3 regions of the Vibrio sp. J502 genome follow, and region 1 is predicted to be linked to each of the others. Evidence: predicted binding sites of a transcription regulator. Region 1 holds the regulator's gene; each other region holds the start of a gene.
The links. Region 1 encodes MetJ, which represses methionine synthesis genes. Its sites were predicted from a motif close to TTAGACNTNTANANGTCTAA; they were not measured.

Region 1 (7,361 bases):
CGTTTTTCCAGTGATTCTATCCAGCCTTTCTCTTGTAAGGTTTTGAGTACGCTGCTACCTACCTCTTCATCAATAAACAGTTGATGGGGCACAGCGCCAGACTCAAGCATCGCCATCACTTTGGCTTGCTTTACCGCTCGCCCGAATCCTTGCATGAGTTGATCGCGCCCACTGGGCGTCAGTTGCCACTCCACTAAAGTCGAAAAATCGGCCGCTTTCCCTTTACGTAATGCGCCAGGCAATGCATTAAATAGCGTGTCGCCTAATGGGTATTGATAAAACTGGCTACACCACAACAGCAATTGATAGAGTTTCTCTGGCCAGACTGGCTGGCTATCGAGCACCGCTTTTAGCGGCTTTAATTGATCGACTGAAAACTCAGACTCACTGACTATAGCGGTGACGATACCCACCAGCGTTTGCCGACCAAATGGCACCGACACTCGTCCACCAACAATCGGAAACAGATGACTTGGGATCTGATAATCAAACTGCTTATCCAATGGGACAGGTAAGGCAACGCGTGCAATGGTGGGGCGCATAATCGACCGTTCGTTCTACAAAAAATGTGAAAAGACAGTCTACTGGATGCGTCACCGAAATTCGAGCTTCGTCATTGGACAAAAATGTGGCGAAAATAGCGGCGAAATGGCTTGATCCACTGAAGAGGATTCATTAATATATCGCGCCTTGATGATATGGCTTCTTGCTTGATGTTAAGCAGTCAGCGGTATCAACATTTTTTTATTAACTACGTGTGGTGTCCGGCATAGATTCGGATAGCGACGCGGCCCAATTTGAGGTTATCCCATGAAAGCTGGTATCCATCCAGAGTACAAAGCAGTTAGCGCGACTTGTTCTTGCGGCAACTCTTTCGAGTTCAGCTCAACGCTAGGCAAAGATTCTATCCACCTAGACGTGTGTGACAAATGTCACCCATTCTACACTGGTAAGCAACGTATCGTTGATACTGGCGGCCGTGTAGATCGCTTCAACAAGCGTTTCGGTGCTCTTTCTAGCAAATAATCTCTTTTTTGCTAGAAAATTAAAAAAGGATGCTTCGGCATCCTTTTTTGTTGGCATTTTTTGTATAGTTGTCAGTACGCACTGGTCTTATCTGCGACATTTTCTCCATTTTTTGATGAAGCACGTCAGGTTCCCGCCTAGGAAGTTTGAGCGACATCCATTAGAATTATGGACCTTTTCCAATCCAACACGAGCACTTATACCTATGTCTGATGACACTCACCAAGAATTAACGGCAGAAGAACAATTTCGCCAACGCGCACTCGATTACCATGCTTACCCAACCGCGGGTAAAATTGCCATTTCACTAACTAAGCCTGCCGACTCGGCTGAAGACCTTGCTTTAGCTTACAGCCCGGGCGTTGCTGAACCGGTTCGTGAAATCGCACAGAACATCGACAACGTTTATAAATACACTGCGAAAGGCAACACCGTCGCTGTGATCTCAAACGGCACGGCTATTCTTGGTTTAGGTAACTTAGGTCCGATGGCTTCCAAGCCCGTCATGGAAGGAAAAGCGCTACTGTTTAAACGCTTTGCTGGGCTTGATTCAATTGATATTGAAGTAAAACACCGCACAATCGATGAATTTGTCGATACGGTTGCCAACATCGCCGACACCTTTGGCGGCATCAACTTAGAAGATATCAAAGCACCAGATTGCTTTGAGATTGAACGCCGCTTGATCGAGCGCTGTAATGTGCCTGTTTTCCATGACGATCAACACGGCACTGCGATTGTTACCGCCGCTGGCATGCTCAATGCGATTGAACTGCAAGGCAAGAAACTCAACGAATGCACTATCGTCTGTCTTGGCGCTGGCGCAGCAGCCACCGCTTGCATGGAACTACTGATTAAGTGCGGCGCAATGCGTGAAAAAATCTACATGCTTGATCGCAAAGGTGTGATTCATACTCGTCGCGATGACATTAATGAATATAAGCAGTTGTTCGCTAATAACACCGACAAACGCACACTGGAAGATGTGATTGAAGGCGCTGACTTATTCCTAGGTGTGTCAGGCCCCAACCTGCTGCCTGCCGAAGCGCTAAAATTAATGGCCGATAAACCGATCGTATTTGCTTGCTCAAACCCGGATCCGGAAATTAAACCGGAACTCGCACGCGCGGTACGTGACGATTTAATTCTCGGCACAGGTCGTAGCGATTATCCAAACCAAGTCAACAATGTGTTGTGCTTCCCATTTATTTTCCGTGGCGCTTTGGATGTCCGTGCTAGTGAAATTAATGACCAAATGAAGCTAGCCGCCGTTGAGGCGATACGTGAACTGGCTAAAGAAGAAGTGCCGGCTGAAGTGTTGAAAGCTGCAGGCGTAAAAGCGTTAAGTTTCGGCCCTGAATACATCATTCCAAAACCGATGGACCCACGCCTACTGCCTCGTGTTGCTAAAGCGGTTGCTCAAGCAGCGGTTGACTCTGGCGTCGCTCGAATCGAGATGCCTGTCAATTACATGCAAGAATAATCACAAGCTTGAGCGGCTAAATGCCTCGCTCGAAAAAAAACCGCTGACTTTCAGCGGTTTTTTTATATTCTGAGACACAGAGCCAAAGTCACAATGGCAACTTACCCAGTATCCTCTCTATTTTATCTCGTTGTACCGCAATTACGCGCTACACTTCTTCATCATCATACGCTTCAAATTCAATGCCCATGGCGGTCATTAATGCTTTTGCTTCCGTCGGAATATCGTCTGGACGATCTTTTCTCAAATCTTCGTCGGTCGGTAAAGGTTGACCAGTATAAGCATGCAAGAAGGCTTCACACAGCAGCTCACTGTTCGTTGCGTGGCGTAAGTTATTGATTTGACGGCGAGTGCGCTCATCAGTTAATACTTTCAACACTTTCAATGGGATTGAAACGGTGATTTTTTTGACTTGCTCACTCTTCTTCCCATGTTCAGCATATGGGCTAATGTATTCCCCATTCCAGTCTGCCATTGCGCACCTTCGTTATCGTAATTGGTCGTTAAAAATTTGAAAGTTGGATTTTAGCGGGATTTACCGCCACAAGCAAAGATATATAGACGTCTGGATATATTGACGTCTTCTTTTTGGTTCAGTAAAGTGTGCCATTATCGACTGAGAGATAGCAATATAGCGCACTATCGGATATAGCTAATACTCTAGACAATTGAAATTGCCACCTTAGTTGTCCCCGAATAAGGCAGGAACCCCCTCAATAAAAGTCAGTTTATTGAGTTTATTAAGTAAGGAAACCGTCATGACCACTCGCAAGCCAGCCACCATCGCCGTTAGAACCGGTATTGAATCCGACTCTCAATATCATGCTGTTGTGCCTCCAATTTATCTTTCGACAAATTATAGCTTTCCTGCGTTTGGTGAAGTGCCTAAATACGATTACACACGCTCTGGCAACCCGAATCGAGGTCTGCTCGAAAAAGCGTTGTTTGAACTCGAATCGGGTCAAGGCGCGGTGGTGACTAACTGTGGCACTTCGGCGCTGAATCTATGGGTTTCCGCCTTTTTAAGTCCTGACGATCTGATTGTGGCCCCGCATGACTGTTACGGTGGCACATATCGCCTGTTTAATACACGCGCCAAAAAAGGCGATTTTAAGACACTCTTTATTGATCAATCCGATCCAAACGCTTTGCAGGCCGCTTTGGCGAAAAAACCCAAATTGGTACTCATTGAAACCCCATCCAACCCATTAGTTCGCGTGGTAGATATTGCTGATATTTGCCAACAAGCACACGCCGTCGGTGCATTAGTGGCGGTTGACAACACCTTCTTAACGCCAGTGTTCCAAAAACCATTAGAGTTGGGCGCAGATTTTGTCATCCACTCCACCACCAAATTCATCAACGGCCACTCCGATGTGATTGGCGGAGTTGTTATCACCAAAACAGAGCAGCACGCTGAAGAGCTAGCATGGTGGGGCAACTGCCTTGGCTCAACGGGAACCCCTTTTGATAGCTATATGACGCTGCGTGGCATTCGTACCTTAGGCGCAAGAATGCGCGTCCATGAGGAAAGCTCACGTGCCATTTTGGACTATCTGCAAAGCGAAGCCTTAGTAAAGGTCATTTATCACCCGAGTTTGCCAGAGCATCCTGGCCATGAGATAGCGAAAAAGCAGCAATCTGGCTTTGGATCTATGCTAAGTTTTGAGTTTGCGGGCAGCTTTGAACAGCTCAAATATTTTGTCTCTCAGTTAACATTATTCTCACTGGCAGAATCATTAGGAGGCGTGGAGAGCTTAATCTGCCACCCCGCTTCGATGACTCACCGAGCGATGGGCGAAGAAGCGTTGGCCGAAGCCGGTGTTTCACAGCAGCTATTACGCCTATCGGTCGGCTTAGAAGATGCCCAAGATTTGATTGACGATCTCGCTCAAGCCTTTGCTAAAGCGAAGGAGGCCTATTAATGACTGCCCTACGTCAATTGCACAAGTTTGGCGGTAGCAGCCTTGCCGATCCTGAATGCTACAAACGGGTCGTTAATATCTTAAAAGAGTATTCTCAAGCTGATGATTTGGTGGTGGTTTCTGCCGCAGGAAAAACCACCAATCGTTTAATCGAATTTCTCGACGCTCTCAATAAAGATGGCCGAGTGGCTCATGAGAACTTGCAATCGGTCCGTCAGTACCAAATCGATTTAATCAACGCGCTGCTCGATAAAGATGCAGCGCAACCGCTCATCACTTTACTCACCAACGAAATTCGCACCTTGGGTCAGCTTTGCGCGCCCCTATCGCCAGCTCAACAAGCGGCGGTACTTGGCCATGGTGAAGTGTGGTCATCACGCTTATTGGCGGCGTTACTCAATCAACATAACCTTGCGGCTGTGGCACAAGACGCCCGCGAATTTCTTCGCGCGCAAGCAGGCACACAACCGGAAGTGGATCGCGCTCGCTCCTACCCTTTGCTGAAAGAAATTTTGGCACAACACGCGCATCACCGAGTGATCATCACAGGCTTTATGGCTCGCAGTGAACAAGGTGATACTGTGCTACTTGGGCGCAATGGTTCCGATTACTCCGCCACTATGATCGGCGCACTTGCGGAAGTAAACCGAGTAACGATTTGGAGTGATGTGGCCGGTGTTTATAGCGCCGACCCGCGCATTGTTAGTGATGCCTGTTTACTGCCGCTACTGCGTTTGGACGAAACCAACGAGTTAGCGCGCCTTGCCGCCCCAGTATTGCACAGCCGAACTTTGCAGCCCGTGGCGCAAAGCACCATGGATTTGCACTTGCGCTGCAGTTATCAACCCGAAGCAGGATCGACTCGTATTGAGCGTGTATTGGCATCGGGACGCGGTGCCAAAATCATTACTTCACTTGATGATGTGCTGTTGATTGAGCTTAATTTTGCTCACGGGCATGACTTCCAGCGCCTACAAAATGATGTACTACGCAGCTTGCGTCGTGCTCAACTCGAACCGCTAGCTTTCGATACTCAAGCCGATCAACACCAACTGCGCCTTGCCTATACTGCTGAGATTTCAGGTGGAGCCCTAGCCCATCTGCAAGATGCCGCTTTTGAAGCAGAAATTAAACTCAAAGAAGGCTTTTCATTAGTCGGTGCCGTGGGTGCGGGAGTGACGAAAAACCCCAATCACTGCTACGGCTTTTATCAACAGCTACGTTCATCACCGATCGAGTTTATCTGTGAAGCCGAATCTGGGCTGAGTTTAGTCGCAGTACTGCGTAAAACGCCGATCACCCCCTTAGTGGTGGGTATGCATAACCAACTATTTCAGGCGCAAAAACGGGTCGCACTGGCACTGTGTGGCAAAGGCAACATTGGTTCGAGTTGGTTAAAACTTTTTGCTGAACAAAAATCAGAGTTAGAAAAACGCCATGGCATGAACTTCGAGTTGGTCGCGGTGGTCGATAGCCAAACCTATTGGTTTGATGAACAAGGTATTGATGCGGCATCGGTTTTAAAGCATTTTGACGATGAAGCGATTGCCAGTGAAGGAATCGCTTGGCTACAACGATTAAGTAATATTCAAGGATATGACGAAGCGGTTGTGCTCGATGTAACCGCAAGCAAAGAACTGGCTGATCACTACCTCAACATTGCTGAAAATGGGGTGCACCTCATCTCAGCGAATAAAGTCGCGGGCTCTTCCTCTAGCGTCGATTACCACCAAATAAAAGAAGCGTTCGCGAAAATTAGCCGCCATTGGCTCTACAACGCGACGGTTGGCGCAGGCTTACCCATTAACCACACGGTACGTGATTTGCGTGAAAGCGGTGATGAAATCGTCGCCCTCTCTGGTATTTTCTCTGGCACTTTATCTTGGTTATTTCAGCAATTCGACGGCTCAATACCGTTTAGCGAACTGGTCGATTTAGCATGGCAACAAGGACTTACCGAGCCTGACCCGCGCAGCGATCTGGATGGTTCAGACGTAATGCGCAAACTGGTGATCCTAGCCCGTGAAGCGGGATTACATATCGAACCGGAAAATGTCAAAGTTGAATCACTGGTTCCTGATGAGCTCAAGCACCTCTCACTGGATGACTTTTTAGACAAAGGCCAACTGCTGAGTGAAAAATTAGCAGAGAGACTAACCAAAGCACAACGTGAAGATAAAGTGCTACGCTATGTCGCAAGGCTTGAGAAAAATGGCAAAGCAACGGTGGGGGTTGAAGCTTTAGAGCGTGAACACGCTTTGGCTAACCTTTTACCTTGTGACAACATTTTTGCTATCGAGAGTAAATGGTATCGCGATAACCCGTTAGTGATTCGTGGCCCGGGCGCTGGTAGAGAAGTGACAGCAGGAGCTATCCAATCGGACCTCAACTTGCTGTCAAGCTTGCTGTAACACTCCAGCTTATTCCAGATTAAGGGGCCACTAGGCTCTAATGCCGATCAGTTAAGGCCAAAGGGATCGGTTGAACGATCCTTCAGAGCTGTCAAAATCCAAGTGTATTTAATGCACTTGGATTTTTTTATGGATGTTTCCCAAGCTCTAAACATAATTAATGATTGGAAACCTAGCAACGTTGAGACTTTGTCTGACTTACTTCCAATTGACCTCATCAACGAAGCTTATTCTCTTACTGATACCGTCACGATGAGAAAGAGGAAATTAACTCTAGAATCCATGGTTTGGTTACTTGTTGGAATGGCTATCTATAACAATAAATCCATGAAAGACTTAGTTAACCAGCTTGATATTGTCGATCGTACGGGTAAAGCTTTTGTCGCACCGAGTGCGTTGACTCAACGTCGAAAGACGTTGGGTGAAGGCGCAATTAAAGCGGTCTTTGAGCAAATGACGACTTCATGGTTAAAAAGTGCAAAGTTACCCCAGTGGAATGGATTAACGCTTCTTGGC
Region 2 (7,361 bases), 1.6 Mb from region 1:
TTTGATTATTTAAAAATAGATCGCGAGTTTGTCACGGACATTCAGGTCAACAGCAATAAGTACAGCATTGTTAAAATGATCACTGAGCTGTCGCACACACTCGGCGTGAAAGTGGTTGCTGAAGGGGTGGAAACAGAGCATGAGGTTTGGGGGCTTAAATCATTGGGCATTGACTACATACAAGGCTATATTTTTTCAAAACCACTACCGCTTAAGGAACTGGTTCGGGCCAAGGAGTATCGTAACCGTTTTGTGTATTCAGGCGCTAAAGTGGAACAAGAGCGAAAGCCCAACTGTTTGCTCAATCTGTTCAAAGAGGGGAAACCACATCTGGATCCCAGTGAGCCAATCTCTCTTGCTTATCAGTATATTAAAGCGACTAAAGTTGATGTGCTGCCAGTCGTCAATCAAGGAGAGTGTGTCGGCATCGTCGATGTAGCCTCACTCAATTTATATCTGACGCCGAACATGGGGACCGATCTTGAAACCACGCGTGAAGCGGCCGTATGGCGTAAGCCCGTGAATCAGATCATGAAATTTCATTTCACTCAGCTTGACGCGTACACCGAGCTGAATCAAGTGGTGAATTTGATCGAAAAAGGACATGCGTTTCCATGGGTACTGGTCGATAACACTCGTTACAAAGGCTTATTGACTCAAGCGGACGTGCTGAGGTATTTGGCCGAAAGTCAGTAACCTTCTCTGGGCATCCGCGCTTACTCTTTGCTATTATCGCGCCCAGATGTTTCCAGATGATGTTTAGATTATGATTCAAACCTTACTTTCTGTTTTTTCACCCATGCTGCTCGGTGCGCAAATCTTACTGACGTTAGTGCTGGTCAAAGGGGATATTTGTCCTGGACAACGTGGCCGTATTCATCGCGTATTGCCAGCCATTGGTGTGCTTTGGTTGGCAGTGGCTTCACTAAAAATTGAAGCCTTTTTGGTCGTCTTTTCCATCTTCTATTTCTATTCACAAGTTCAAACCAAGAAAACTCGAGATGAAGGCCCGTTATGGGCACTGTATTTGGCGAATGGCCTTGCCTTGGCTTATGTCGCGATTCAGATATCAGAGCAGGGTCATTGGTCAGCTTCTATCGCCATGTTGCTGTTGGTTGGTTTGTTGGGCGCGAGTTTCTCGCACCTTCTACTAACGATAGCGCGCTCGCGTTTACAAGCTTTCCATCGAGTTCTACCCGTTGTGGGCATTCTCTGCTCGATGGGGATCGCTTTATGCGTTGTGCCGCACGCGTACGGGTTAGATGACGAAACGTTGGCTCAAGCAACATTGCCGTTACTAACGACATTCGGTTTCATGATTGCAGGTATTATCGTGTGGTGCTTGCATATCTTGTTTGCCAAAAGCGCTGAGAAAATTCAATTAACGGCAGCCTTGTTATTGATGCTGGCAGCCAGTATTTGTTTTCAAGGTTTGTTTAATCTCTAGACCTGGGTCACTCTTTAGTGCGAATTTTACCGCTAGTCTTTAGTGGTCTCTTTGCTATAGGAGTGAGCCATGGATTTGAGTAACGTCAGCCGTTTTGATAGCAATATATTACTTGGCATCGTCAATGAGAAGCTACGCTTAGAGTGTGACAGCTTCGAAGAGCTTGCCAGTATGTATGAAATGGATAGAGAAAATGTAGTCGGTAAGCTGGATGTTTTAGGTTACCAATACGACCCACTGACCAACCAATTTAAAGCGAACCAACGCTAGTGCTAAGCAGCGTGCAGTGACAGTTAACCAACCACACTGTCATTCAAATAGCCATGTCGACACGACGAATAGTTTAAGCCATCTTGATCCCGTCAAGGTGGCTTTTGCATTGTTGGCGCGCGGTGGCAAAAAAAGCTTGTAAATAGTGGCGATCTTTTTCGCTGTGGCGTGTTGCGGCAAATAGTCGACGCCATAAACCTTTCCCTAGTGGCTTGCTGGTAATAAGCCCCTGCCTAGAGAACTCGCTGATGGCCCAATTTGGCAGTGCTGCCACACCTAATCCAGCAGAGACCATTTGTACTAGCATCAAAGTGTTGTCGGCTTGTTTCCACTTCGCGGGTTCAACACTAGCAGGTTGTAGAAAGTGTTTCACCACATCCAAACGCTGCTTTTGTACGGGGTAAGTGAGTATCGTTTGTGAGGCGAGATCCTCTGGTTCAATCACCGATTTTCCCGCAAGCGGGTGAGTTGTAGAGGTGATAAGGCGCATTTCAAAATCAAAGAGTGGTTCGTAATGTACCTCTGAGCGAGGCAAAATATCGGAAGTGATGACCAAATCAAGTTCGCCGGCCAGCAATGCGGATAAAGGTTCAAAGCCAAAGCCGGACGAAAAATCTAACGTCACACTTGGCCAAGCAAGCTGATATTCGCGCAGCGCTGGCATCAACCATTGAAAGCAAGAGTGACATTCAATCGCCATGTGTAAGCGCCCATTGACGTCTTCTTTCAAACTGGCTAAATCATTTTCAGCTCTGGCCAGCTTTGGCAGGATCTCGTCAGCCAGTTTCAGTAGGATCTCTCCTTCTGAGGTAAATTTCACTGGGCGAGTTTTACGTAGAAACAGTGGCCCGCCAATGCGTGTTTCGAGATCTTTAATCTGATGTGAAAGGGCCGATTGCGTCAAATGGAGCGCGGTAGCTGTTGAGGTGAGTGAGCCGCTGTCCCTTAAAGAAACTAAAGTCTTCAGATGCTTAAGTTCAATCATTGCCATTATTTTCCTTCATTCCTTTGAGAGAACGGTGGTTGATACCAATATCGTGGGTCGCATCAACACGGTGACCATTCTGCTGTTCTGAGCTAAGTTACGCTTTTAATATGGAGCTGTAAACATCTAGACGTCTATTTATCCTGATGTCAATTAAAGCTCTCTGCAATCAACATGAATTTTTTTAATAAACAAGTTGAATAATTGCACCTTGTCTGTGGGTCAGTTTAGATGGATAGTCTGGCCATCCAGACATCTTTATCTAATGCGATAAAGAATCAGACACGATCAACAGCAAAAGGACTAGGGACATGACAACGACGACTCACATCTTAGGTTATCCACGCATTGGTGAAAAACGCGAACTGAAATTTGCGTTAGAAAAATATTGGCGTGGCGAAAGCGATCAAGCGCAGTTACTGCAAGTAGGGCATGACATTCGTCAGAAAAACTGGGCTGAGCAGCAACAAGCGGGTCTGAGTTTTTCAACCGTAGGCGATTTCGCTTGGTACGATCACGTACTCACAACCACATTGCTCCTTGGACACGTTCCTAAACGCCATAAAAACGGCTTTCCTGATTTAGATACACTCTTTCGCGTTGGACGTGGTCAATCACAAGCGGGTTGCGGCTGTAGCGGAAGTGCAGCTTCTGATATGACTAAATGGTTTAATACCAATTATCACTACCTTGTGCCGGAGTTCAGCCAAGACGATACGTTCGAAGTCAGCTGGCCCCAACTGTTTGAGGAAGTCAATGAAGCGTCGAAAGCAGGCCACCAAGTTAAGCCTGTACTGCTTGGCCCGCTGAGCTACCTCTACTTGGGTAAAGAGGTCGAAGAGGGATTTGATCGCCTGACCTTACTGCCTCGTTTATTGACCGCTTATCAAGCAATTTTAGCTAAGCTTGCTAAACAAGGAGTGGAATGGGTACAAATCGATGAGCCTATTTTAGCGTTAGAGCTAGAACCAAAGTGGCAAGATGCATTTAAGTTGGCTTATCAAGTGATCGCTGGTGATGCAAAACTGTTACTGACTACTTATTTTGATTCGGTGCTTGATACGCTCGATAAAATCATTGAGCTACCAGTAAATGGATTGCACATCGATCTCTCCGCTTCTGCCGATCAATTGAACGCGGTACTAGAGAAATTGCCAAAAAATTGGGTACTTTCGGCAGGTGTGGTCAATGGACGCAATGTGTGGCGCGCCGATCTTGCGACGTTATTGGCTCGTTTACAGCCAGTGAAGCAGCAACTGGGGGATCGTCTGTGGATTGCGAGCTCGTGTTCACTCTTGCATAGCCCGGTCGATTTAGATCTTGAGCAGCAGCTCAGTGATGAAGTACAAAGTTGGTTTGCATTTGCCAAACAAAAAGTGACAGAAGTTGCTTTACTTGGTAAGGCACTGGACGGTGATGACGCGGCGATTCTGGCCTGTGAAACTTATAGCCAACCGATACTTGCACGTAAAACGGCAACTCACGTTAATAAACCGCATGTACAGGCGAGAGTCAACAGCATAACGGCGGCACTCTCTGAGCGCAGTGCACCTTATTCAGAGCGCGCTCATCACCAAGCTGAAGTGTTAGGGTTGCCATTTTTGCCAACGACAACCATAGGCTCATTCCCTCAAACGAGTGAGATCCGCCATCAGCGCAGTGCTTACCGCCAAGGTAAACTGGCACACGCTGATTATATCAATGCATTGAAAGGGCACATTGCCGATGCAGTAAAACGTCAAGAGGCACTTGATCTCGATGTGTTAGTGCACGGTGAAGCTGAGCGTAACGACATGGTGGAGTACTTTGCTGAAAACTTAGCCGGTTTCCAGACTACGCAATTTGGCTGGGTGCAAAGTTACGGTTCACGCTGCGTAAAACCGGCTATCGTGGTGGCCGATATTGAACGTGAAAAACCGATTACGGTGGAGTGGTCTACTTATGCTCAATCATTGACTGCGAAGCAAATGAAAGGAATGTTGACTGGACCTGTAACGATTTTATGCTGGACGTTTCCTCGTGAAGATGTTTCTCGTCAAACCATCACTCAGCAGTTGGCTTTTGCTTTGCGTGATGAAGTGGCAGACCTGCAGCAAGCGGGCATTAACATCATCCAAATTGATGAACCTGCGATTCGTGAAGGGTTGCCATTGAAGAAGCGTGACCATCAAGCATATCTGGCGTGGGCGGTTGAGGCATTTAAAATTGCGGCGGCGAGTGCGAAACCCGAAACGCAGATCCACACTCACATGTGTTACAGCGAATTTAATGAAATCATTGACTCAGTAGCGGCACTGGATGCCGATGTGATTACGATTGAAACTTCTCGCTCGAATATGGAACTGCTCAAAGCGTTTGAAGAGTTTAACTACCCGAATGAAATTGGCCCAGGTGTGTACGATATTCACTCGCCAAACATTCCCTCTCAAGAGTGGATTGAAGGTTTGTTGCGTAAAGCGGCGGAAAAAATTCCAGCAGAGAGATTATGGGTTAACCCTGATTGCGGCTTAAAAACGCGCAATTGGAATGAAGTGGAGGCAGCACTGACCAACTTAGTGTCAGCAGCTAAAGCGCTGCGCAAAGAGCTTAAACCCCAGCAAAGTTAAGCCACATTAATCTTGACAGAGGCCTCAAATGAAGCCTCTGTTTTTTACGAATAAAGTGGTGGTCATCACTAATAAGGGGAGGACTATTGTGCCGAACAAGTTGCTTTACTAATGAATTGGTCCACAACAAGTTGGCCCCGCGTATTGCGCATTTTAATTCGATAAGTTAAGCCGAGGTCGAGGTTAGCGCGTGTGGTTGAATCCGAGCAGTAGGTATTGATGCTGGTTTTCAACACTTGATCAATCGGCTTTGCTCCTTTTTGATCCTCATTGTAAATCATCATAATTTCCACCGTACTGCCTTTAGCACTGGCACGCATCACGGACAAAGGCCCAAACTCTAAGGGTAACTCAGCACTAATCACATTCGCGCGATTACTGGCTACGGCTTCCAAATATTTTTGCTGATCACCATTCGAGCTACAACCCACCAGTACCAGCGTTGTCAACAGAGCACAGAGAATGACTTTCATCTTAAAACACTTTCTTGAAGGGTTTAACGATAACATGTTGATACACACCGGCAGCAACATAAGGATCGGCATCCGCCCATGCTTGAGCTTGTCTTAACGAATCAAACTCAGCGATGACTGTTGACCCCGTAAACCCAGCTTCTGCTGGATTCTCCGAATCAATTGCTGGCATTGGCCCTGCAGTTAATAGACGACCTTCATCTTGCAAGGTTTGTAAGCGCTCTAAATGTTGTGGCCGGACACTCATGCGTTTTTCCAACGAGTTTTCTACGTCTTGAGAGAAAATAACGTACCACATATTGATATCCTTATTGTTTGATAATAAAGTCGAGGCCTTACTGTACTGAAACTGGCGCGTATTGAAAGCAACCAAACTGAATTTCTGTGATCAGTTGCTAGGCTTAATCGGTCGAGGGCGGCCATCGGTATCAATGGCGACATAATTGAAGGTTGCTTCACATACTTGGAAACGATCTCCCACGCTGTCGTATTTGATGGGTTTTACCCATACTTCAAGATTGACGGACATTGAAGTGTGGCCAATTTTGGTGCATTCACCATAACAACACACCACATCACCTACCTTGACGGGTTTTTTAAACGTAATGCTAGAAACAGATACAGTGACAACGCGACCAAATGAGATCTCTTTGGCTAAAATTGCGCCAGCCAAGTCGAGTTGAGACATGATCCAACCACCGAAAATGTCACCGTTGGCGTTAGTATCTGCTGGCATGGCTAAGGTGCGTAGCAATAATTGGCCCCTTGGGGCGCTATTTTCCTGATTCATTTTTCGACATCCACAACAACAAAACAGCGACCAAAGTGGTCGCTGAAAAATAGGGACGGATTATACCAAAGACAGCCTGTTTTGCACTCAAAGAGTCCTCTGAATGAGTCCTAGCGAGAAGGTTAGTGTAATCAGTGCTCGTGCGAGGAGGGTTTGCTCTCGGAAACTTGCTTCTCTTTTGGCAGGTGTTTGTAGATAAAAACACCCGTTAATAAGGTATAAACAAAAGTTGCGGCTAATAAGCCAAATACTTTGAAGTTGACCCAAACATCCAATGGCAGTTGATATGCAATGTAGATGTTTAGTACAGCGCAAACGCTGAAAAAGAAAACCCATGCCCAGTTGATTTTTGCCCATACGTGTTCAGGTAAGGTTAGCTCTTTGCCAAGCATTCCTTTAATGGCTGATTTGCCCATGATGTGGCTGATGGTCAAGCCCAAGGCAAAAACAACGTAAACAATGGTGACTTTCCATTTAATGAAATTGTCATCGTGAAAGAAAATCGTCATACCACCGAAGATAGTCACCATCAAAAACGTGATGATCTGCATTTTTTCAACTTTCTTATACAGTGCGTAGGTCAGGGCAATCTGTACCGCACTGGCTACGATAAGTGCCCCTGTGGCGACATAGATGTCGTACATCTTGAAAAGGGCAAAAAAGATGATAAGTGGTATAAAATCAATAAGTTGCTTCATTCGTATTCATGCTTCCGATTTAAACGTTGAGCACAGTCTAACCAAAACCGTGTCAGAGCTAAATAGAAAGAGACAATTCGAAACAAATTAAC
Region 3 (7,361 bases), 1.2 Mb from region 1:
AAGCTGAGCCAGTAAGGTATTAGTTTTAGCGAGTAGGGCGCTTGAGTTGTTTTCAATCGCGCCCCAATAGGCAACTAGCAACTCAGATAAAGCGCGATTGTAAAAGCCATGAGTGAGAAAATGTTGACCAATAACAATCTGATATTCAATCACGGTTTTCGGTGAGGAGATCGAATCAATGTAAGGCTTTAGGTCAGCAAAAAGCTTATTGGCCAGTTCGATATCATTGGCTTTTGAGGCAATTTCTGCTTTGAGCAGGGTAATTTTATAATCGAGACCTTTTGCCACTTGATCCGCATTTTTGATGGCATCATATTGAATGCTGATCGCGCGTAGCGCTTGCCGAGCGGCGCTTGCATTATTATTATTGAGCCAAATTAGACGAGTTTTGAGTATTTGTACATCCGTGGCTAAATAAGGCAATTGATAGTGTTGCGTGAGCTCTTCAGCAAGTTTTAACGCGGCCAGTGCGGCATCCATATTGTGCAACTGGAACTCTGCTTTGGCTAAAATCTTTAACGCATCAACGCTGCTGCCCGGTGTTCGAATCCGACTGTCGCTTTCATCGCGCGCCATCACTGATGATGATTTTTCTGATTTTTCGGCCAACTTGCGCTGAGTCAGATACTCAGTGGCTAGGGTTTTGGCTTGATTCGGTGAGATATCAATCAACCCATTGGCTTCATTTAACATTGGCGACGAGTAGATAGTGGCTTGTGAAGCCAATGAAAACAGAGCCAGAGTTAAACTGAGCAAAAGTGTCCAGCGCACGTTGATCATCCTAATGCTAATCCTTATTGACGGGCCATACGTTGGTTATGTGTTGGCCGTTCTTGTTCGGTTGAGCGAAATGGGTTGATATCCAAACCGCCGCGGCGAGTGTATCGAGCGTATACCGTTAACTTTGTCGGTTGGCAGTATTGCATAATGTCGGTGAAGATGCGCTCTACACACTGTTCGTGGAACTCATTATGTTCACGAAATGAGACGAGATAACGTAACAGTGCTTCTCGATCAATTTGTGGACCTTGATAATGAATTTCGACGCTGCCCCAGTCGGGTTGATTGGTGATTAAACAGTTCGATTTCAGTAAATGGCTGTGCAGTGTTTCATTGACTTGCTCACCACGCGCGGCACTTTTCAGTAAGCTGGCATCAAATTGGTAACTTTCAATCTCAATATCTTGTCCATCAATGCATTCACCCTGCATAGTTACAATCGCTTGGCCAGTGTAATCGGTCACCGGGTTGAGAGTGACACTGACTTGCGCTCCGGCACAGGCCGATAAATCGTTGGTTAAGCGCTGCGTTACTTCATCCCAACTGGCTACTTTGCTTTGGTTATAGCTATTGAGGTAGAGCTTAAAGGATTTAGATTCAATCAAACTAGCACTTGTCGCAGGGATAGAAACTTCGCCAATTGCCACTTGTGGTAACCCTTTTTCATTGAGCCAAGAGAGCTCGTACAAAGTCCAAATGTCACAGCCTTTAAACGGTAAGCTATCCCCCAAATGCAGATCATCACGGTTTAAGCTACGAGGGACAGGTTGCAGTAAGCTTGGATCGTATTGTTTGGCGTAGTCGGTTTTTTTGCCAAGGGTTAACCCTGCCAGCGCTTTGGCATCGGAATATTTGCTCATACTTTCACGTCAATTCGATTAGAATAAGCAGAATTTTACGCAATCCTAGGGTTGCTGTCATCACACAAGGCAGCGACTCATCAATTTTGGAGCACTTCATGGCACAAACTGCCGAGCAAGCCTTACTTTCATTTACTCAACGTTATCTTGACGCTTACCAAACAAAGCATGGCGAGTCTCCTCGTAATGATGAGTTGGCTGAGTTGGATTCCCCTTGCGCAGTGATGAACGACCAAGACAGTGTGCTGTGGAAGCCCGTCGTCAGATCGGTTGCAGCTGATTTTTCTAACGTAGAAGCAGCGATTGAATTGACTCTACATTCTGATATTAAAGCCTTTTATGGCGTACAGTTTTGTGCGGACATGCCCGCTAAATGGCAAGGCAACGAGCTCGCTCTATTGCAAGTGTGGAGTGAGGATGATTTTGTTCGTTTGCAGGAAAATATCCTCGGTCATTTGGTAACTCAGCGCCGACTAAAACTCAAACCAACCGTGTTTATTGGTGCAACCGATGCGAAGATGGATGTAATTTCGATCTGTAACCTTTCTGGCCATGTGTTATTAGAACGTTTAGGTACCGATAAACGCGACGTGCTGGCCGAAAGTGTGGCCGAGTTTTTCGCTAATTTAGAACCTGTGGTGTAACGATGTACGTGGTTGAATTGCAGTTTGAGTGTTTTGATAACACGACTATCTCGGCGGTAGATAAAGCGATTAATGGCCTAATGGATGCTTTACGCTATAACGGTCAAGTGCTTGGGCGTGAATTCCCCATCGTGATGGGAGAGGGCGAGTTCTTTGTGCGGGTGGTTTGCCCAGAGCAAGAAAGCTTACACCCTAAGTATCATTCTGATTTTGTTAGGGTGTGCCTGAGTCGCTTGACGGAGGCTAGTTTGCTGGCTCCGAAAGCCCGTTTGTTGGGGCGCGATCTTAATTCCGAGCAAGCCGCTGATGATGTTTTGCCTAGCTGGCAGATACTTTACACCACTTATGTACACACTTGTTCTCCGCTGCGCAGTGGTGACACATTGCTGCCGATCCCTTTATATCGTAATTCTGCGACCTTAAATGGCGATCATAAAGCAGTGATCAAATGGCAAACAGAGTGGCAGGCGTGTGATGAACTTCAGATGGCGGGTGGTTGCCGAGCAGAACACGCTGCACTGCACGAGATTTGCGATGTGGACAGTGTGCTGTTTATTCGAGGATGGGATTTACGAGGACGAATTGAGTTTTTGACTCACATCCCTACTTATTACTATCAATATCGAGTTGGCGGCCAGAGCCTAGCGGACGAACAAGCCAGAAAATGCCCGAAATGTGGGGGAGAGTGGCTACTCGATGAACCGCTGCACGACATTTTCCATTTTAAGTGCGATCCGTGCCGTATTGTGTCCAATATGTCTTGGGATCATATTAAGTAGACAGATGCGTGTTGTTGATACGAAAAAGCCGATACATCGCGTATCGGCTTTTCTATTTTTATAGGCTTTTTTGCACAGGTAATAGGCTTATTAATTACCAGCCTTTTACTGCGCCACCGTCAAAAATTTTCGAAGCGGCTTGGTACACTTCTTCTGTTTGGTAGGCTTTAACAAAGTTAGTCACGTTTTCAGCATTCAGATTTTCTGCACGAGAAACAATGATATTGACATAAGGTGACTCTTTATCTTCAACGAACACACCATCTTTTTCAGGCGTTAGATTGATTGAGCTGGCGTAGGTCGTGTTGATGATAGAGAGCGTGACGTCGTCAAGTGAACGAGGCAGTTGCGCGGCATCTAACTCAACAATAGTGATGTTTTTTGGGTTGGCGACCACATCACGTACCGTTGCCAGCAGGCCTGCACCGTCACGTAGAGTAATAAGGCCTTGCTGTTCTAGCAGCAGTAAAGAGCGACCAAGGTTGGTTGGATCGTTAGGTACCGCAATACGAGAGCCATCTTGAATCTCATCAACCGATTTCACTTGTTTTGAATAGCCAGCAATCGGGTAAACAAAGGTGTTACCTGTAATCGCTAATTTGTAACCGCGGTCAGCGATCTGTTGATCAAGGTATGGCTTGTGTTGGAATGCATTGATATCAATCGAACCATCATCCAGTGCCGCATTAGGGGTAACATAGTCGGTAAACGTTACGAGTTCTACATCTAGGTTGTATTTTTCTTTTGCAATTTTTGCTGCAACTTCAGCAACTTGTGCTTCAGCACCGGCAATGACACCCACTTTGATTTTATTGTTGTCGACCGCTTTTTCACCACAGCCTGCCAGCACGAGTGCTGAAGCGCTAACGGCGAGGGTAAGTAGAGCTTTAAGGCTAAATTTCATGATTAACTCCTTGTTATAAAACGAATCTGTGTTTTAACTTTATTGTGATTTAACGGTGGTCGACACGGCGGACAAACTTATCGCCAATCGATTGAATAATTTGTACTAAGACAATCAACATCACCACGGTGACCGTCATGATGCCTAAGTCGTAGCGATGAAAGCCGTAACGAATAGCGACATCGCCCAATCCACCGCCGCCAACGGTTCCGGCCATGGCAGAGTAACTTACTAGAGTGACCATAGTGATGGTGACTGAGTTGACAATCGTTGGTAGCGCTTCAGGAAGCAACACTTTACGAATAATTTGGATCGGCGTAGCCCCCATTGATTGCGCAGCTTCGACCAAACCAGTGGGCACTTCCAGCAATGCACTTTCAATTAAACGAGCGACAAATGGAATTGCGCCAATCGTCAGCGGAACAATAGCCGCAGTGGTACCAATAAACGTACCGACAAGCAGTTTTGTCACCGGAATAATGGCCACCATAAGCACCAAAAATGGCACAGAGCGACCAATGTTGACGATGGCACCAAGAATGCGGTTCAGCTGAGTGTTTTCGAGAAGGCCGCCTTTTTTGGTGGTATGTAAAATAACCCCTAGTGGAATACCAACCACGAAACCGACGATGCCCGCGACAGCGACCATGTAGAGTGTTTGCCAGGTTGCCATCAGTAGAAGATCGCCATTCAGGTTTAACCAAGCGGTGATGGTGTTAAAGGACATAACCAAGTACCTCTACTTTTACGTTGTTTTCGCGAAGAAATTCAAGAGCAGCCGTATCATCCGACTCATTACCAAACAGTTCAGCGACCATCATGCCGAATTTAACGCCACCAGCGTAATCAAGGTCAGAACTTAATATACTGACATCAATATTAAATTTACGGGCAATTTGTGTCATCAAGGGAGCATCAACCGTTGCGCCTGTAAACTCTAATCGCACCAGCGGGTAGCTACCTTTTACGCGAGTGGCTTGCAGGCGAGCTTGGTAATCTTCCGGAATTGATAAATCGAGCGTTGAGCGAATAAATTGATGAGCCAAGGCGGTTTTAGGGTGAGCAAAAATCTCGCCAACTGTGCCTTTTTCAACCAGTTCACCGTCGCCAATAATCGCCACTTCGTGGCAAATACTTTTTACCACATCCATTTCGTGAGTAATTAGCAAAATGGTGATATTGAGTGTGCGGTTGATCTCTTTCAATAGCTCTAAAATCGATTGAGTCGTCGCAGGATCAAGCGCACTGGTGGCTTCGTCACACAGCAATACTTTGGGATCAGAGGCGAGTGCTCGCGCTATTGCAACACGTTGCTTTTGACCACCACTCAGATTTGCAGGATAAGTTTCGCGCTTATCCGTCAGGCCGACCAGTTGCAACAGCTCTGACACTTTCTTTTCAATGCTATTTTTTTCGACACCAGCCAGCTCAAGTGGCAGAGCAATGTTGCCAAATACTGTACGTGATGAAAGCAAATTGAAGTGTTGAAAGATCATGCCAATGTTGCGACGAGCTTGGCTGAGTTCTGATTTGCTCAGTTGAGTTAAATCAACGCCATCAACCACAACCGAACCTGTTGTTGGAGCTTCCAGCATGTTGACACAGCGAATCAGCGTACTTTTCCCTGCACCTGACGAGCCAATTACACCAAAAATAGTGCCTTGCTTAATGTGAAGATTAATCTCTTTCAAAGCATGAATTTCCTTATTGCCTTGATAGAAAACTTTATTTACTTGATTAATTTGAATCATCGGAAAACCTGTGCAGGGATAACAGAATAAAATGTTGAACTCTCTCTCACTTGTTGGACGATGCTATGGCTTAACTTGATTTAAGTCAATAGATATTTTTACGTCTAGACGTCTAAACGCTTTGGTGAATTAGGTAGTGATGAAAAAAATAAAGCGTGTAATAATCATCATATCTGGCGTGATATGAGAGAGTTATTTTGGCTAAACCTGCAGTGTTTTTAGATCGCGATGGTGTGATCAACGTTGACCATGGTTATGTTCATGATGAGCATGATTTTGAGTTTATTGATGGTGTATTTGAAGCCACTAAGAAGTTTCAAGACATGGGGTATTTGCTGGTTTTGGTGACCAACCAATCAGGTATCGCTCGTGGGAAATTTAGTGAAGAGCGCTTTTTATCTTTAACGCAATGGATGGACTGGAATTTTGCCGATCACGGTGTCGAGTTTGATGGTATTTATTACTGCCCGCACCATGCTGAGCACGGTGAAGGTAAGTATAAAGAAGAGTGTGATTGCCGCAAACCCAAGCCTGGTATGTTTATCTCCGCACGGGACTTTCTTGATATCGATATGGAAAAATCCGTGATGATAGGCGATAAAGCTGAAGATATGATGGCTGCACAAGCCGCAGGTGTTGGTACTCGTGTGTTAGTGCGTACGGGTAAGCCAGTTACTGAGCAGGGTGAATTACTCGCCACCGTGGTACTTGATAGTATTCGCGATGTCCCTGCTTTTCTTGCACCGTAAAAATTCCCCCCTTTGTGGAAGGCAATATGAATAAATCATTTCTTTTTGTTGGATTCAGTGTTGGTTTTTTAGCAGCATGCTCACCACATTACGCGAACGATTCGCGCGTTGAAAGTGAGAACCTGTTCCAGCATTATCAATGCCGTTCTGGTGAGCATTTTGATGTTGCGTATATTGAGCAACAGTCAGCCGTTCTCCGTATTGCCGATCGCGAATATACATTAATACAAATTCCAGCCGCCTCTGGCGCAAAGTATGTGATCGACGATAGCGAGCAAACTCAGCCTCAAACCGTGCTTTTACATACGAAAGGCGATGAGGCTTTGCTCGAAGTGGGATCAACGACTTATCAAGGCTGTACCACTCAATAATTCATTTAAGATAAGCGCATGCTATCTTCCATTTTTATTTACGCTATAGGTTCGCATGAGCAGAAAACTGACTATCTTGGATATTGCAAAACTGTCTGGTGTTGGTAAATCGACGGTTTCTCGTGTATTGACGAACGACCCAAAAGTGAAGCCTGAAACACGAGCAAAAGTGGAACGCGTTATCCAAGATTCTGGGTATGTGCCACTGAAATCGGCTCAGTTAATGCGTGGTGGCAGTGAAAAAGTGATTGGCGTGATTATCTCACGCCTTGAGTCACCGTCTGAAAACCGTGCCGTGGGGCGAATGCTACAGGTGTTGTATCAAAATGGGTACGATGTGGTGATTATGGAAAGCCAGTTTGATCGCACTAAAACGAACGAGCACCTTGAGGTTTTACATAAGCGTAATGTGGATGGTGTAATTGTATTTGGTTTTACCGATCTCGATATCACACAGCTCAACCTATGGGCATCGCGAGCGGTTGTGATTGCGATGGATGCCGATAAAGTCTCATCGATTAAC

Region 2: a site for MetJ is predicted at 2,821-2,840, ahead of metE (5-methyltetrahydropteroyltriglutamate--homocysteine S-methyltransferase). Genes of this name have one in related genera too.
Region 3: a site for MetJ is predicted at 5,815-5,834, ahead of metN (methionine ABC transporter ATP-binding protein MetN). Genes of this name have one in related genera too.

What each region holds. Positions count from the first base shown of each region.
Region 1 covers NZ_CP104554.1:3,109,972-3,117,332, reverse strand. The annotation lists gene priA (primosomal protein N') at 1-542, opposite strand, end outside; gene rpmE (50S ribosomal protein L31) at 811-1,026, shown strand; gene N5E84_RS14495 (malic enzyme-like NAD(P)-binding protein) at 1,232-2,509, shown strand; gene metJ (met regulon transcriptional regulator MetJ) at 2,658-2,984, opposite strand; gene N5E84_RS14485 (O-succinylhomoserine (thiol)-lyase) at 3,268-4,434, shown strand; gene N5E84_RS14480 (bifunctional aspartate kinase/homoserine dehydrogenase II) at 4,434-6,845, shown strand; gene N5E84_RS14475 (IS4-like element ISVa16 family transposase) at 6,975-7,361, shown strand, end outside.
Region 2 covers NZ_CP104554.1:1,540,821-1,548,181, reverse strand. The annotation lists gene N5E84_RS07220 (EAL domain-containing protein) at 1-696, shown strand, start outside; gene N5E84_RS07215 (hypothetical protein) at 767-1,447, shown strand; gene N5E84_RS07210 (DUF4250 domain-containing protein) at 1,517-1,717, shown strand; gene metR (HTH-type transcriptional regulator MetR) at 1,791-2,702, opposite strand; gene metE (5-methyltetrahydropteroyltriglutamate--homocysteine S-methyltransferase) at 3,014-5,308, shown strand; gene N5E84_RS07195 (GspS/AspS pilotin family protein) at 5,392-5,781, opposite strand; gene N5E84_RS07190 (YciI family protein) at 5,783-6,079, opposite strand; gene yciA (acyl-CoA thioester hydrolase YciA) at 6,170-6,571, opposite strand; gene N5E84_RS07180 (septation protein A) at 6,703-7,269, opposite strand.
Region 3 covers NZ_CP104554.1:1,863,718-1,871,078, reverse strand. The annotation lists gene N5E84_RS08605 (tetratricopeptide repeat protein) at 1-780, opposite strand, end outside; gene queF (NADPH-dependent 7-cyano-7-deazaguanine reductase QueF) at 795-1,640, opposite strand; gene syd (SecY-interacting protein) at 1,739-2,284, shown strand; gene N5E84_RS08590 (Zn-ribbon-containing protein) at 2,287-3,063, shown strand; gene N5E84_RS08585 (MetQ/NlpA family lipoprotein) at 3,158-3,967, opposite strand; gene N5E84_RS08580 (methionine ABC transporter permease) at 4,017-4,694, opposite strand; gene metN (methionine ABC transporter ATP-binding protein MetN) at 4,684-5,718, opposite strand; gene gmhB (D-glycero-beta-D-manno-heptose 1,7-bisphosphate 7-phosphatase) at 5,916-6,467, shown strand; gene N5E84_RS08565 (MliC family protein) at 6,494-6,838, shown strand; gene treR (trehalose operon repressor TreR) at 6,894-7,361, shown strand, end outside.